DNA from 2 places in the Streptosporangium sp. NPDC005286 genome. Region 1 is predicted to be linked to the other one. Evidence: riboswitches for the same ligand, from Rfam matches in the RefSeq annotation. Region 1 holds a riboswitch; the other holds the start of a gene.
The links. A riboswitch is a leader RNA that binds a small molecule or an ion and turns the genes downstream of it on or off. The one in region 1 is predicted to bind cobalamin.
Positions count from the first base shown of each region.

Region 2: it holds a riboswitch for cobalamin, as region 1 does, so the genes downstream of both, ABZU75_RS15000 (ribonucleoside-diphosphate reductase subunit alpha) here and cobN (cobaltochelatase subunit CobN) in region 1, are expected to answer to the same signal.

Region 1 is NZ_JBEXGU010000006.1:75,756-81,147, reverse strand. It holds gene ABZU75_RS04250 (cobyrinate a,c-diamide synthase) at 1-353, shown strand, start outside; gene cobN (cobaltochelatase subunit CobN) at 537-4,193, opposite strand; cobalamin riboswitch at 4,225-4,429, opposite strand; gene ABZU75_RS04240 (precorrin-3B synthase) at 4,445-5,392, shown strand, end outside.
Region 2 is NZ_JBEXGU010000033.1:6,569-11,960, forward strand. It holds gene glmS (glutamine--fructose-6-phosphate transaminase (isomerizing)) at 1-4, shown strand, start outside; gene ABZU75_RS14995 (tripartite tricarboxylate transporter substrate-binding protein) at 110-1,132, shown strand; cobalamin riboswitch at 1,137-1,339, shown strand; gene ABZU75_RS15000 (ribonucleoside-diphosphate reductase subunit alpha) at 1,455-3,710, shown strand; gene ABZU75_RS15005 (ribonucleotide-diphosphate reductase subunit beta) at 3,777-4,772, shown strand; gene ABZU75_RS15010 (mechanosensitive ion channel domain-containing protein) at 4,818-5,392, shown strand, end outside.

The DNA of each region.
Region 1 (5,392 bases):
ACGGCCCGATCGTCGCCGAGTGCGCCGGGCTGCTCTACCTGGCGCGCGAGCTGGACGGCCATCCCATGTGCGGAAGGCTCGACATCACCGCGACGATGACCGGCAGGCTCACGCTGGGCTACCGCGACGCGGTGGCGACCGCCAAGTCCGTGCTCACCCGCGAGGGCGAGCGCTACCGGGGCCACGAGTTCCACCGCACGGCCACCGATCCCGGGCACGCGACGCCGCCGCTGTTCCGCTGGAGGGGCGCGGCCGACGGCTTCGCCGAGCCCCTGCTGGCCGCCTCCTACCTGCACCTGCACTGGGCAGGCAGCCCCGAGCTGGCCGAACGCCTGGTCGCGGCCATCGGCTGAACCGCCCTCACTCCGGGATCGAACCGCCTTCACCTCAGGGCCCCGCACCGGTCCGATGACTCCGAGCCCGGCGGCATCCTGCACAAAGGTGGTCACATCACGCGCGTACATCTCCGCCCGCACCGATCCGATGGCTCCAAGTCCGGCGGCATCGGTTGAACCACCCTCACCCCGGGGGGCGGGTCAGCGGTCCTCCAGGTCGCCCTCGATGGTGAGGTACGCCTCCCGCAGGGCCGTCATGATCTCGAGGTCGGGGTGCTCCCACATCTTCCTGTCGGCCGCCTCAAGGAGCCGTTCGGCGATGCCGTGCAGCGCCCATGGGTTCGACGCGGCCATGAACGCCCGGTTCTCCGGGTCCAGGACGTAGGTGGCGGCCAGCCTGTCGTACATCCAGTCGGCCAGCACGCCCGTCGTGGCGTCGTAGCCGAACAGGTAGTCCACGGTGGCGGCCAGCTCGAACGCGCCCTTGTACCCGTGCCTGCGCATCGCCGCCAGCCAGTTGGGGTTGACCACCCGGGCGCGGAAGATCCGCGCGGTCTCCTCGTGCAGGGTCCTGGTCCGCACCGCGTCCGGACGGGTGCTGTCGCCCACGTACGCGGCGGGCGCCCGGCCGGTGAGCGCCCGCACGGTGGCGATCATCCCGCCGTGGTACTGGAAGTAGTCGTCGGAGTCGGCGATGTCGTGCTCGCGGGTGTCGACGTTCTTCGCGGCCACCGCGATCCGCCGGTAGGCGCTCTCCATGTCCTGCCGCGCCGGTGTTCCGTCGAGGTCGCGGCCGTAGGCGAAGCCGCCCCAGACCGCGTACACCTCGGCCAGGTCGGCGTCGTCGCGCCAGTTCCCGCTCTCCATCAGCGGCAGCAGGCCCGCGCCGTAGGCGCCCGGACGGGAGCCGAAGATTCGCAGGGTGGCCCGCCGCTCGTCGCCGTGCGCGGCCAGGTCGGCGTCGGCGTGTGCCCGCACGTAGTTCTCCCCGGCGGCCTCCGCGAGGCCCGCGACCAGCCGTACGGCGTCGTCCAGCATGGTGACGACGTGCGGGAAGGCGTCCCTGAAGAACCCGCTGATCCGGACGGTCACGTCGATTCTGGGCCGGCCGAGTTCGGCGAGCGGGATCGGTTCGAGGCCGCTGACCCGCCGGGACGCCTCGTCCCAGACCGGCCGCACGCCGAGCAGCGCGAGCACCTCCGCCACGTCGTCGCCCGCCGTGCGCATGGCACTGGTGCCCCAGACCGACAGCCCGACGGAGCGCGGCCACTCACCGGTGTCGGAGCGGTACCGCTCCAGCAGGGAGTCGGCCATGGCCTGCCCGGTCTCCCACGCCAGCCTGCTGGGCACCGCCCGGGGATCGACGGAGTAGAAGTTCCGCCCGGTCGGCAGCACGTTGATCAGCCCGCGCAGCGGCGACCCGCTCGGCCCGGCGGGGACGTAACCGCCGTCGAGCGCGTGCAGCACCGCGCCGATCTCGTCCGTGGTCCTGGCGAGCCGGGGCACGATCTCCCTGGCCGCGAACCCGAGCACCTTCTCCACGGCGGCCAGGACTCCGGAGTCGCGGTCACTTCCGTCGGCGAGGACGGACGCGGTGACGGGGGAGACGGCGAACGGGTCCCAGCCGTGCTCCTCCATGCCCTCGACGAGGGCGCGGGCCAGCGACTCGGCCTCGTCCACGCTCACCCTCGCGGCGCCGCCGTCTTCGGCCAGGCCGAGGGCCTCACGCAGGCCGGGGAGTGCCTCCTGACCGGCCCAGATCTGGCGGGCGCGGAGCATGGCCAGCACGAGGTCGACGCGGGCCTTCCCCTCGGGGGCGCTGCCGAGCACGTGCAGGCCGTCGCGGATCTGGACGTCCTTGACCTCGCAGAGCCATCCGTCGACGTGCAGCAGGAAGTCGTCGAACCCGCTGTCCTGCGGCCGGTCGTCGACGCCCAGGTCGTGGTCGAGCCTGGCGGCCTGGATCAGCGTCCAGATCTGCGCCCGGATGGCGGGCAGCTTGGCCGGGTCCATGGCCGCGATCGAGGCGTGCTCGTCCAGCAGCTGCTCCAGCCGGGCGATGTCGCCGTAGGTCTCCGCGCGGGCCATCGGCGGCACCAGATGATCGACCAGTACGGCGTGCGCCCGCCGCTTGGCCTGCGTGCCCTCACCGGGGTCGTTCACCAGGAACGGGTAGACCAGCGGCAGGTCGCCGAGCGCCGCGTCGGGGCCGCAGGAGGCCGACATCCCCGCCGACTTGCCGGGCAGCCACTCCAGGTTGCCGTGCTTGCCGACGTGCACGATCGCGTGCGCGCCGAAGTCGTCGGCCAGCCACCGGTAGGCGGCCAGATAGTGGTGGCTCGGCGGCAGGTCGGGGTCGTGGTAGATGGCGACCGGGTTCTCCCCGAAGCCGCGCGGCGGCTGGACCATCACCACGAGGTTGCCCGCGCGCAGCGCGGCCAGCACGATCTCGCCGTCGGGATCGCGGCTCCGGTCGACGAACAACTCGCCCGGCGGCGGCCCCCAGTGCGCCTCGATGCCGTGCCGCAGGTCCTCGGGCAGCGTCTCGAACCACGCCCGGTAGCGCGCGGCCGGGATCCGCACCGGGTTCGCGGCCAGTTGCTCCTCGGTGAGCCAGTTCCGGTCCTGGCCGCCTGCCGCGATCAGCGCGTGGATCAGCGCGTCGCCGTCCCGCTCCGCCACGCCGGGGAAACCGTCTCCGAGGTCGTACCCGGCCTCCGTCATGGCCGTGAGCAGCCTGACCACGCTGGCGGGGGTGTCCAGGCCGACCGCGTTGCCGATCCTGGAGTGCTTGGTCGGGTACGCCGACAGCATCACCGCGATCCGCCGTTCCGGTGCCCGGACATGCCGGAGCAGGCCGTGCCGTACCGCGATGCCGGCCACCCGCGAGGCCCGCTCGGGATCGGCCACGTACACGGTCAGGCCCTCGTCGTCGACCTCCTTGAAGGAGAACGGCACGGTGATGATCCGCCCGTCGAACTCGGGGATCGCCACCTGGGAGGCCGCGTCGAGCGGGGACAGGCCGTCGTCGTTCTCCCGCCAGGCGTCCCTTCCCGTGGTCAGGCAGAGGCCCTGCAGGATCGGCACGTCCAGCTCGGCGAGCGCGCCGACGTCCCACGCGGAGTCGTCCCCGCCCGCCGAGGCGGTCGCCGGGCGGGTGCCCCCGGCGGCGAGCACGGTGACCACCAGGGCGTCCGCGGCCCGGAGCGTGTCGAACAGGTCGGGCTCGGCGCTGCGCAGGGAACCGCAGTAGACGGGCAGGGCCTGGCCGCCCGCCTCCTCGATGGCCAGGCAGAGCGTCTCGACGAAGGCGGTGTTGCCCGCGACGTGGTGCGCGCGGTAGTAGAGCACGCCGATGACGGGGCCCTCGGTGCGTCGCGCGACACGTTCGAGGGGGCCCCAGCTCGGGGTGGGCGCGGGCGGGGCGAAGCCGTACCCGGTGAGCAGCACCGTGTCGGAGAGGAAGGCGTGCAGCTGGGCCAGGTTCGCCGGACCGCCGTGCGCGAGGTAGGCGTGCGCCTCGGCGCAGACCCCGCCGGGCACCGTGGACAGCTCCATCAGCTCGGCGTCGGGGGCCTGCTCGCCACCGAGGATCACGACGGGCCGCCGGTCGGCGAGCAGCGCGTCCAGCCCGTCCTGCCATGCCCTGCGTCCGCCGAGCAGTCGCACGACCACGAGGTCCGTGCCCTCGGTCAGCGCGGGCAGGTCCTCGGCGGACAGCCTCGCCGGGTTGCCGAGCCGGTAGTTCGCACCGCTCGTCCGCGCGCTGAGCAGGTCGGTGTCGGAGGTCGACAGCAGCAGGACGGCAGGCGGCGCGGGTGGCACGGCCGATCGCGGGGTGGGCGGCACGGAACGCATGCAGAAGTCCTCCCTCGGGGTCCTCGCCCCGGGTCGTCGTCATCGCGACGGCAGGAGTCTCCTGGCTCCCGGATCAACGCTCACCCCGGCCTTCCCGTCCGTTGCCGGACCGTGGCCTTCGGTGGGGTTCGCTCCCCGGTTACAGTGGCGGGACCGCGCCGGTTTCACACCGGCTTCCTCCCTGCGCCGTCGCCTAGGTCACACTATGCCAGGCGGACATCCGTAAAGAAATGGGAGCTACCATCCACTGCGTGTCAATAACCGACCCTCCCGGAAGAACCCGGGCCGACGCGTGTCCCGGAGCGCTCCAGGTGCACGCCGCGGCCGACGGCGGCCTGGCGCGGATCCGGGTTCCCGGCGGGGCGCTCACGGCGCGTCAGCTCCGCGTGGTCGCCGCCGCCGCCCGGGAGCTCGGATCCGGCGTGATCGAGCTGACCTCCCGGGCGAACCTCCAGGTACGCGGCCTCCCGCCGCAGGACGGCGAGCCCCTTCCCGTCGTGCACCCGGCACGCGACGACACGCGCGTTCCGGACGACGGCCGGCGGCTTTCCCCGGCATCCGACTTCGCCGTGCGGCTGGCCGCCGCCGGGCTGCTACCGTCGGCCACGCATGAGCGGGTACGCAACATCGTGGCCTCACCCCTGGCCGGGCGGGCACCCGCGAGCCTGCTCGACGTCCGTCCGCTCGTGTCCGAGCTGGACGGGGAACTCTGCGCCCGGCCCGTGCTCGCCGACCTGCCCGGCCGGTTCCTCTTCGCGCTCGACGACGGCTCGGGCGACATGGCGGCTCTCGGCGCGGACGTCACGCTGCTGCCGGTCGATCCGGTGGACGCCTCGGCGGACGTCTCCGAGGTGGCGCTGCTGCTCGCCGGTGCCGACCTGGGGCTGCGCGCACCCGTCTCCTCCGCCGTCACCGGCATGCTCGCGGTCGCCGAGGCGTTCCTGGCCGAGCGCGCCGAGCAGGGGTCGGGCGCGTGGCGGCTCGCCGAGCTGACCGACGGCCCAGTACGGGTCTCGGTCCGCGGGCTCGGGACGGAGCCGGCTCTCCGGCTGTCCGCCCCCGCCGTACGACGGGCGCGAACGGTGGACAGCGGCACAATCGGGGTCGCCGCGCAGCGTGACGAATGGTCGGCCCTCACCGTTCTCGCCGCGCTCGGACGGCTCACGGCGGCCCAGCTGGAGGCGCTCGCCCAGGCGGCC
Region 2 (5,392 bases), on a different contig from region 1:
GTGAGACGGCTCCCGGGGCGGCCGCCGGTGGTGGCCGCCCCCGGTCTGTAACAGATAGTGATAAGGAGGTAACCTATGGTATAGGGGGTTCTTGGGGGAAGGGGCGCTTATGCGCCGTAGGAGGTTTTTCGCGCTGGTGGCGGGTGCCATGGTCGTCGCGGGCTGTGACCTGAACGGTGACTCCGCCGACTCGGCCGTGGGCCGCCTGAGCATCCTCGAACCCACCGCCGACGGCCACGGCTGGGACGGGATCGCGGGCAGGCTCGCCTCCGTCCTGGTCCTGTCGGGGCTGGCGCGCTCCGCCATGGCCGTCGAGCGGCCGGGAGCCCTGGGTTCCGTCCCGCGTGACGCGTTCGGCGCCGTACACGGCTCGTTCACACGCGAGGGCAGGGTGCTCGTCACCGCGATGCCGATGGTGACGGCCGCGGAGATCGCCAACACCGCCGCGGTGGTGGACGCCACCACCCCTCTCGCCCGCCTGGTCGGCGACTGGACGGTCCTGGTCGTCCCCTCGGACTCCCACCTGCGCACCTTCGAGGACTTCGCCGCGGAGCTGCGCCGCAACCCGGCGGTGCTGACGGTCGGCGGCCGGCCGGAGGGCGGTTCCGACCACGTGCTCTACGGCATGATCGGCAAGTGCCTCGGGGTGGACGCCCGGTTGCTGGAGTACGCGGGGTTCCTCGGCGCCGAGGATGCCGCCGAGGCGCTCCAGGTCGGACGGGTGGCGGCCCTGCTGGGGTCGGCCCGCGCCCTGCGGCCCGAGATCACCGCGGGCCGCCTGCGTCCCCTGGTGGTCTCCTCGGGCAGCCGGCTCGACGGGATCGACGCGCCGACGCTCCTGGAGGTCGAGGTCCGGCTGGAGTACAGCGACTGGTGCGGCCTGCTGGGACCCAAGGGCATGAGCCAGACGGACCGGGACGCCGCGATCGCCCTGTGTGACAGGATCGACGCCGCGCCGCGCTGGCGCGCCCTGTGCGCGGCCAATGGATGGAGCCGGGTCTACCTCAGCGGTGACGACTTCCGCCAGTGGCTCTTCACCGAGACGGCCCGCACCCGCGGGGTGCTTCACGAGCTCGGGCTACTGAAGTCCTCCGACACAACTTGTTGGGGTAGTTGCGTCAGACGCCCCTAGATGTAGGATCCTGCTCGTTGCTGGTTCGCCCCGGGAGGGGCGAGGCAAGAGGGAACCCGGTGAGATTCCGGGACTGCCCCGCAGCGGTGAACGGGAACGAAAGCCGTCATGTGAGCACTGGGTGAACCATGCCCGGGAAGCGACGGCCGGTAGGCATGCGCAGGGCGCCCGTGAGTCCGAAGACCTGCCGGCGACGTGATTGTCCAGGGCCTCGTGGGAGGGCCCGCGGAACGAGGCGGTCCGGCGTGCCCGGGATCGCTCGCGGACGCGTGCCCCTCCGGCGGAGCCGTACGGGGAAGTCAGAGCGAGCGAGGAACACCACGTGACACAGGCCTTGGCAGAGACCGCAGCAGGGATCGCGGCGGGAACCGTGGCGGAGAACGCCGGGAACGCGCCGGTCGATCGCAGGCTGGCCATCGACGAGGCGGCGGCCCGGGTGATCACCGACCCCGAGAACTCCAGGGTCGCCGCCGCGCTGCTGGCCGAGCTGATCGCCGACGAGGCCGCCGAGCACGGCGTCCGCGACTTCTCCGAGTCGGTCGCCGCGACGCACGAGGCGGGGCTGATCGCCGACGGGCTCGCGGAGTTCGTGGCCGCCCACGCCGGAGTCCTGGACGCGCTCATCGAGCCGGACGCCGACGCCAGATTCGAGTACTTCGGGCTGCGTACCGTCTACGACCGCTACCTGCTGCGTCACCCGCGCACCCGCAAGGTGCTGGAGCGCCCGCAGCACTTCTTCCTCCGGGTGGCCTGCGGCCTGTCCGAGACCGTCGAGGAGGCCGCCGAGCTGTACGCGCTCATGGCCACCCTGTCCTACCTGCCCAGCTCGCCCACGCTGTTCAACTCCGGCTCGCGCAGGCCCCAGCTCTCCTCGTGCTTCCTGCTCGACTCGCCCCGCGACGAGCTGGAGGCCATCTACGAGCGCTACGGGCAGGTCGCGCGGCTGTCGAAGTACGCCGGGGGCATCGGGATCGCCTGGAGCCGGATCCGCTCGCGGGGCTCGCTGATCCGCGGTACCAACGGCCATTCCAACGGCATCGTGCCCTGGCTGCGCACCCTGGACGCAAGCGTCGCCGCGGTCAACCAGGGCGGCCGCCGCAAGGGCGCGGCCTGCGTCTACCTGGAGCCCTGGCACGCCGACATCGAGGAGTTCCTCGAACTGCGCGACAACACCGGCGAGGAGGCCCGCCGCACGCACAACCTGAACCTGGCCAACTGGATCCCCGACGAGTTCATGCGCCGGGTCGAGGCCGACGGCGTGTGGTCACTGTTCGACCCCAAGGAGGTCCCGCACCTCACCGACCTGTACGGCGCCGCGTTCGACGACGCCTACCGGGCCGCCGAGGCCGAGGGCCGGTTCACCGCGCAGCTCCCCGCCCGCACCCTGTACGGCCGGATGATGCGCACGCTCGCCCAGACCGGCAACGGCTGGATGACCTTCAAGGACGCGGCCAACCGGACCTCCAACCAGACGGCCAGGCCGGAAAACGTCATCCATCTGTCGAACCTCTGCACCGAGATCCTCGAGGTCACCAGCGACGCCGAGACCGCGGTCTGCAACCTCGGCTCGATCAACCTGGCCGCCCACCTGTCCGGGGAGTCCGGAGACGGGATCGACTGGGCGCGGCTGCGCGCGACGGTCCGCACCGCCGTGCGGTTCCTCGACCGCACCATCGACCTGGGCTTCTACCCGACCCCCGAGGCCCGGGCCGCCAACCAGAGGTGGCGCCCGATCGGGCTCGGCGTGATGGGCCTGGCCGACGTGCTGTTCACGCTGCGGCTGCCGTTCGACTCGCCGCGGGCGCTGGAGCTGTCCACCCGGATCTCCGAGGAGATCGCGCTGGCCGCCTACCGGACCTCCTCGGACCTGGCCGCGGAGCGGGGCCGCCACCCCTCGTACCAGGAGACCAGGGCCGCCGCCGGGGTGCTCCACCCCGACCACTACGGGGCCGCGACGTCGGCCGCGTGGACGGAGCTCAGGGAGCGGATCGCCGGAACGGGGCTGCGTAACTCGCTGATGATCGCGATCGCGCCCACGGCCACGATCGCCTCCATCGCCGGTTGCTACGAGTGCATCGAGCCGCAGGTCTCCAACATCTTCAAGCGCGAGACCCTCTCGGGTGAGTTCCTCCAGGTCAACCGCTATCTCGTCGCCGACCTGCGGGCCCGGGGGCTGTGGACCTCGCGGATCCGTGACGCGATCAAGCGCGCCGACGGCTCCGTCCAGGACATTCCCGAGATCCCCGCCGACCTGAAGCTGCTCTACCGGACCGCCTGGGAGCTGCCGCAGAAGGCGCTGATCGACCTGGCCGCCGCACGCACCCCGTACATCGACCAGTCGCAGTCGCTGAACCTGTTCATGGCCACGCCGACCATCGGCAAGCTCTCCTCGATGTACGCCTACGCCTGGAAGTCGGGCCTGAAGACCACCTACTACCTGCGCTCGCGCCCGGCCACCCGGATCGCGCAGGCCACCGTGGCGGCACCGGTGGCCGGGGAGGTCCCCGTCCCCGTCCTCGACCCCCAGGCCGTCGCCTGCTCCCTGGAGAACCCCGAGTACTGCGACGCCTGCCAGTAGACCTGCCGGCGGCCCGTCCCGAGGGCACCCCGTCACCCCTCAGCCACTCCGAAAGGCATTTTCCCGATGTTGCTCGACCCCGGCATGGATCTCACCCTGCGGCCGATGCGCTACCCCGAGTTCTACGAGCGCTACCGGGCCGCGATCCGCAACACCTGGACCGTCGAGGAGGTGGATCTCGCCTCCGACCTGGCGGACCTGGCGAGGATGACGCCCGAGGAGCGTCACCTGATCAACCGCCTCGTGGCGTTCTTCGCCACCGGCGACTCGATCGTGGCCAACAACCTCGTCCTCAACCTCTACCAGCACCTCAACGCCCCCGAGGCGCGTCTCTATCTCAGCAGGCAGCTGTTCGAGGAGGCGGTGCACGTCCAGTTCTACCTGACCCTGCTGGACACCTACCTGCCCGATCCCGATGAGCGGGTCAAGGCGTTCGCCGCGGTCGAGCACATCCCCTCGATCCGCGACAAGGCGGAGTTCTGCTTCCGCTGGATCGACTCGCTCGGCGGGCTGACCCGGCTGGAGACCAGGGAGGACCGGCGGACGTTCCTGCTCAACCTGATCTGCTTCGCGGCGTGCATCGAGGGCCTGTTCTTCTACGGGGCCTTCGCCTACGTCTACTGGTTCCGCGCCAGAGGGCTGCTCAGCGGCCTGGCCACCGGGACGAACTGGGTCTTCCGTGATGAGTCCATGCACATGGAGTTCGCCTTCGGTGTCGTGGAGACCGTGCGGGCCGAGGAGCCCGGCCTGTTCGACGACAAGCTCACCGAGCAGGTCACCCGGATGATCGAGGAGGCGGTGGCGGCCGAACTGGCCTTCGCGGCCGACCTGTGCGGCGACGGTCTGCCGGGAATGGGGGTGGAGCAGATGCGGCGCTACCTTGAGTACGTGGCCGACCAGCGGCTGGTCAGGCTCCAGATGCCCGTCCGGTACGGCACGGCCAACCCGTTCGCGTTCATGGAGTTGCAGGACGTGCAGGAGCTGGCCAACTTCTTCGAGCGGCGGGTTTCGGCCTACCAGATAGCCGTCGAGGGGAATGTCGCTTTCGACGAGTCCTTCTGATTGGCTGATGGTCCGGGGAAGAGAGCGACGAAGGGGAAGTCGTCAGTGTCCAGCTGGGTCATCATGATCATTTCCGTGGCCGCCGCGGTCGTGGCGGTGGAGGTGGTGCGCAGGGTGCTGCGCTCACGGCTGATCGGTGAGAAGTGGGCGCTCGCCGGTCCGGTCGTGAGTCGCTGCACCTGGCCGGGGTTCGCCATGGCCGCCGTGGCGACCGCCTACACCGCCTACGAGCCCGGTATGGCGGAGGGCTCGGTCAGCCAGGTGATCGACCGCGGCCTCAGCGTGGCGATGATCGGGTGCGCTACCTGGCTGGTCATCCAGGCCGCCTACGCCGTCACCGACGTGGTCCTGGACCGCCTGGTCACGGTCCAGGGCGAGGGCAACCGCAGGGCACGCCGCATCCGCACCCAGATCACCCTGGTCCGCAGGGTCGCCTCGGCGGTGATCATCGTGGTGGCGCTGGGCGCGATGCTCTTCACCTTCCCCCAGGTACGGGCGCTCGGCGCCGGTCTGCTGGCCTCGGCCGGGATCGCCGGCGTCGTCGTCGGCATCGCCGCCCAGTCGACACTGGGCAACCTGCTCGCCGGCCTTCAGCTGGCCTTCAGCGACGCGCTCCGCCT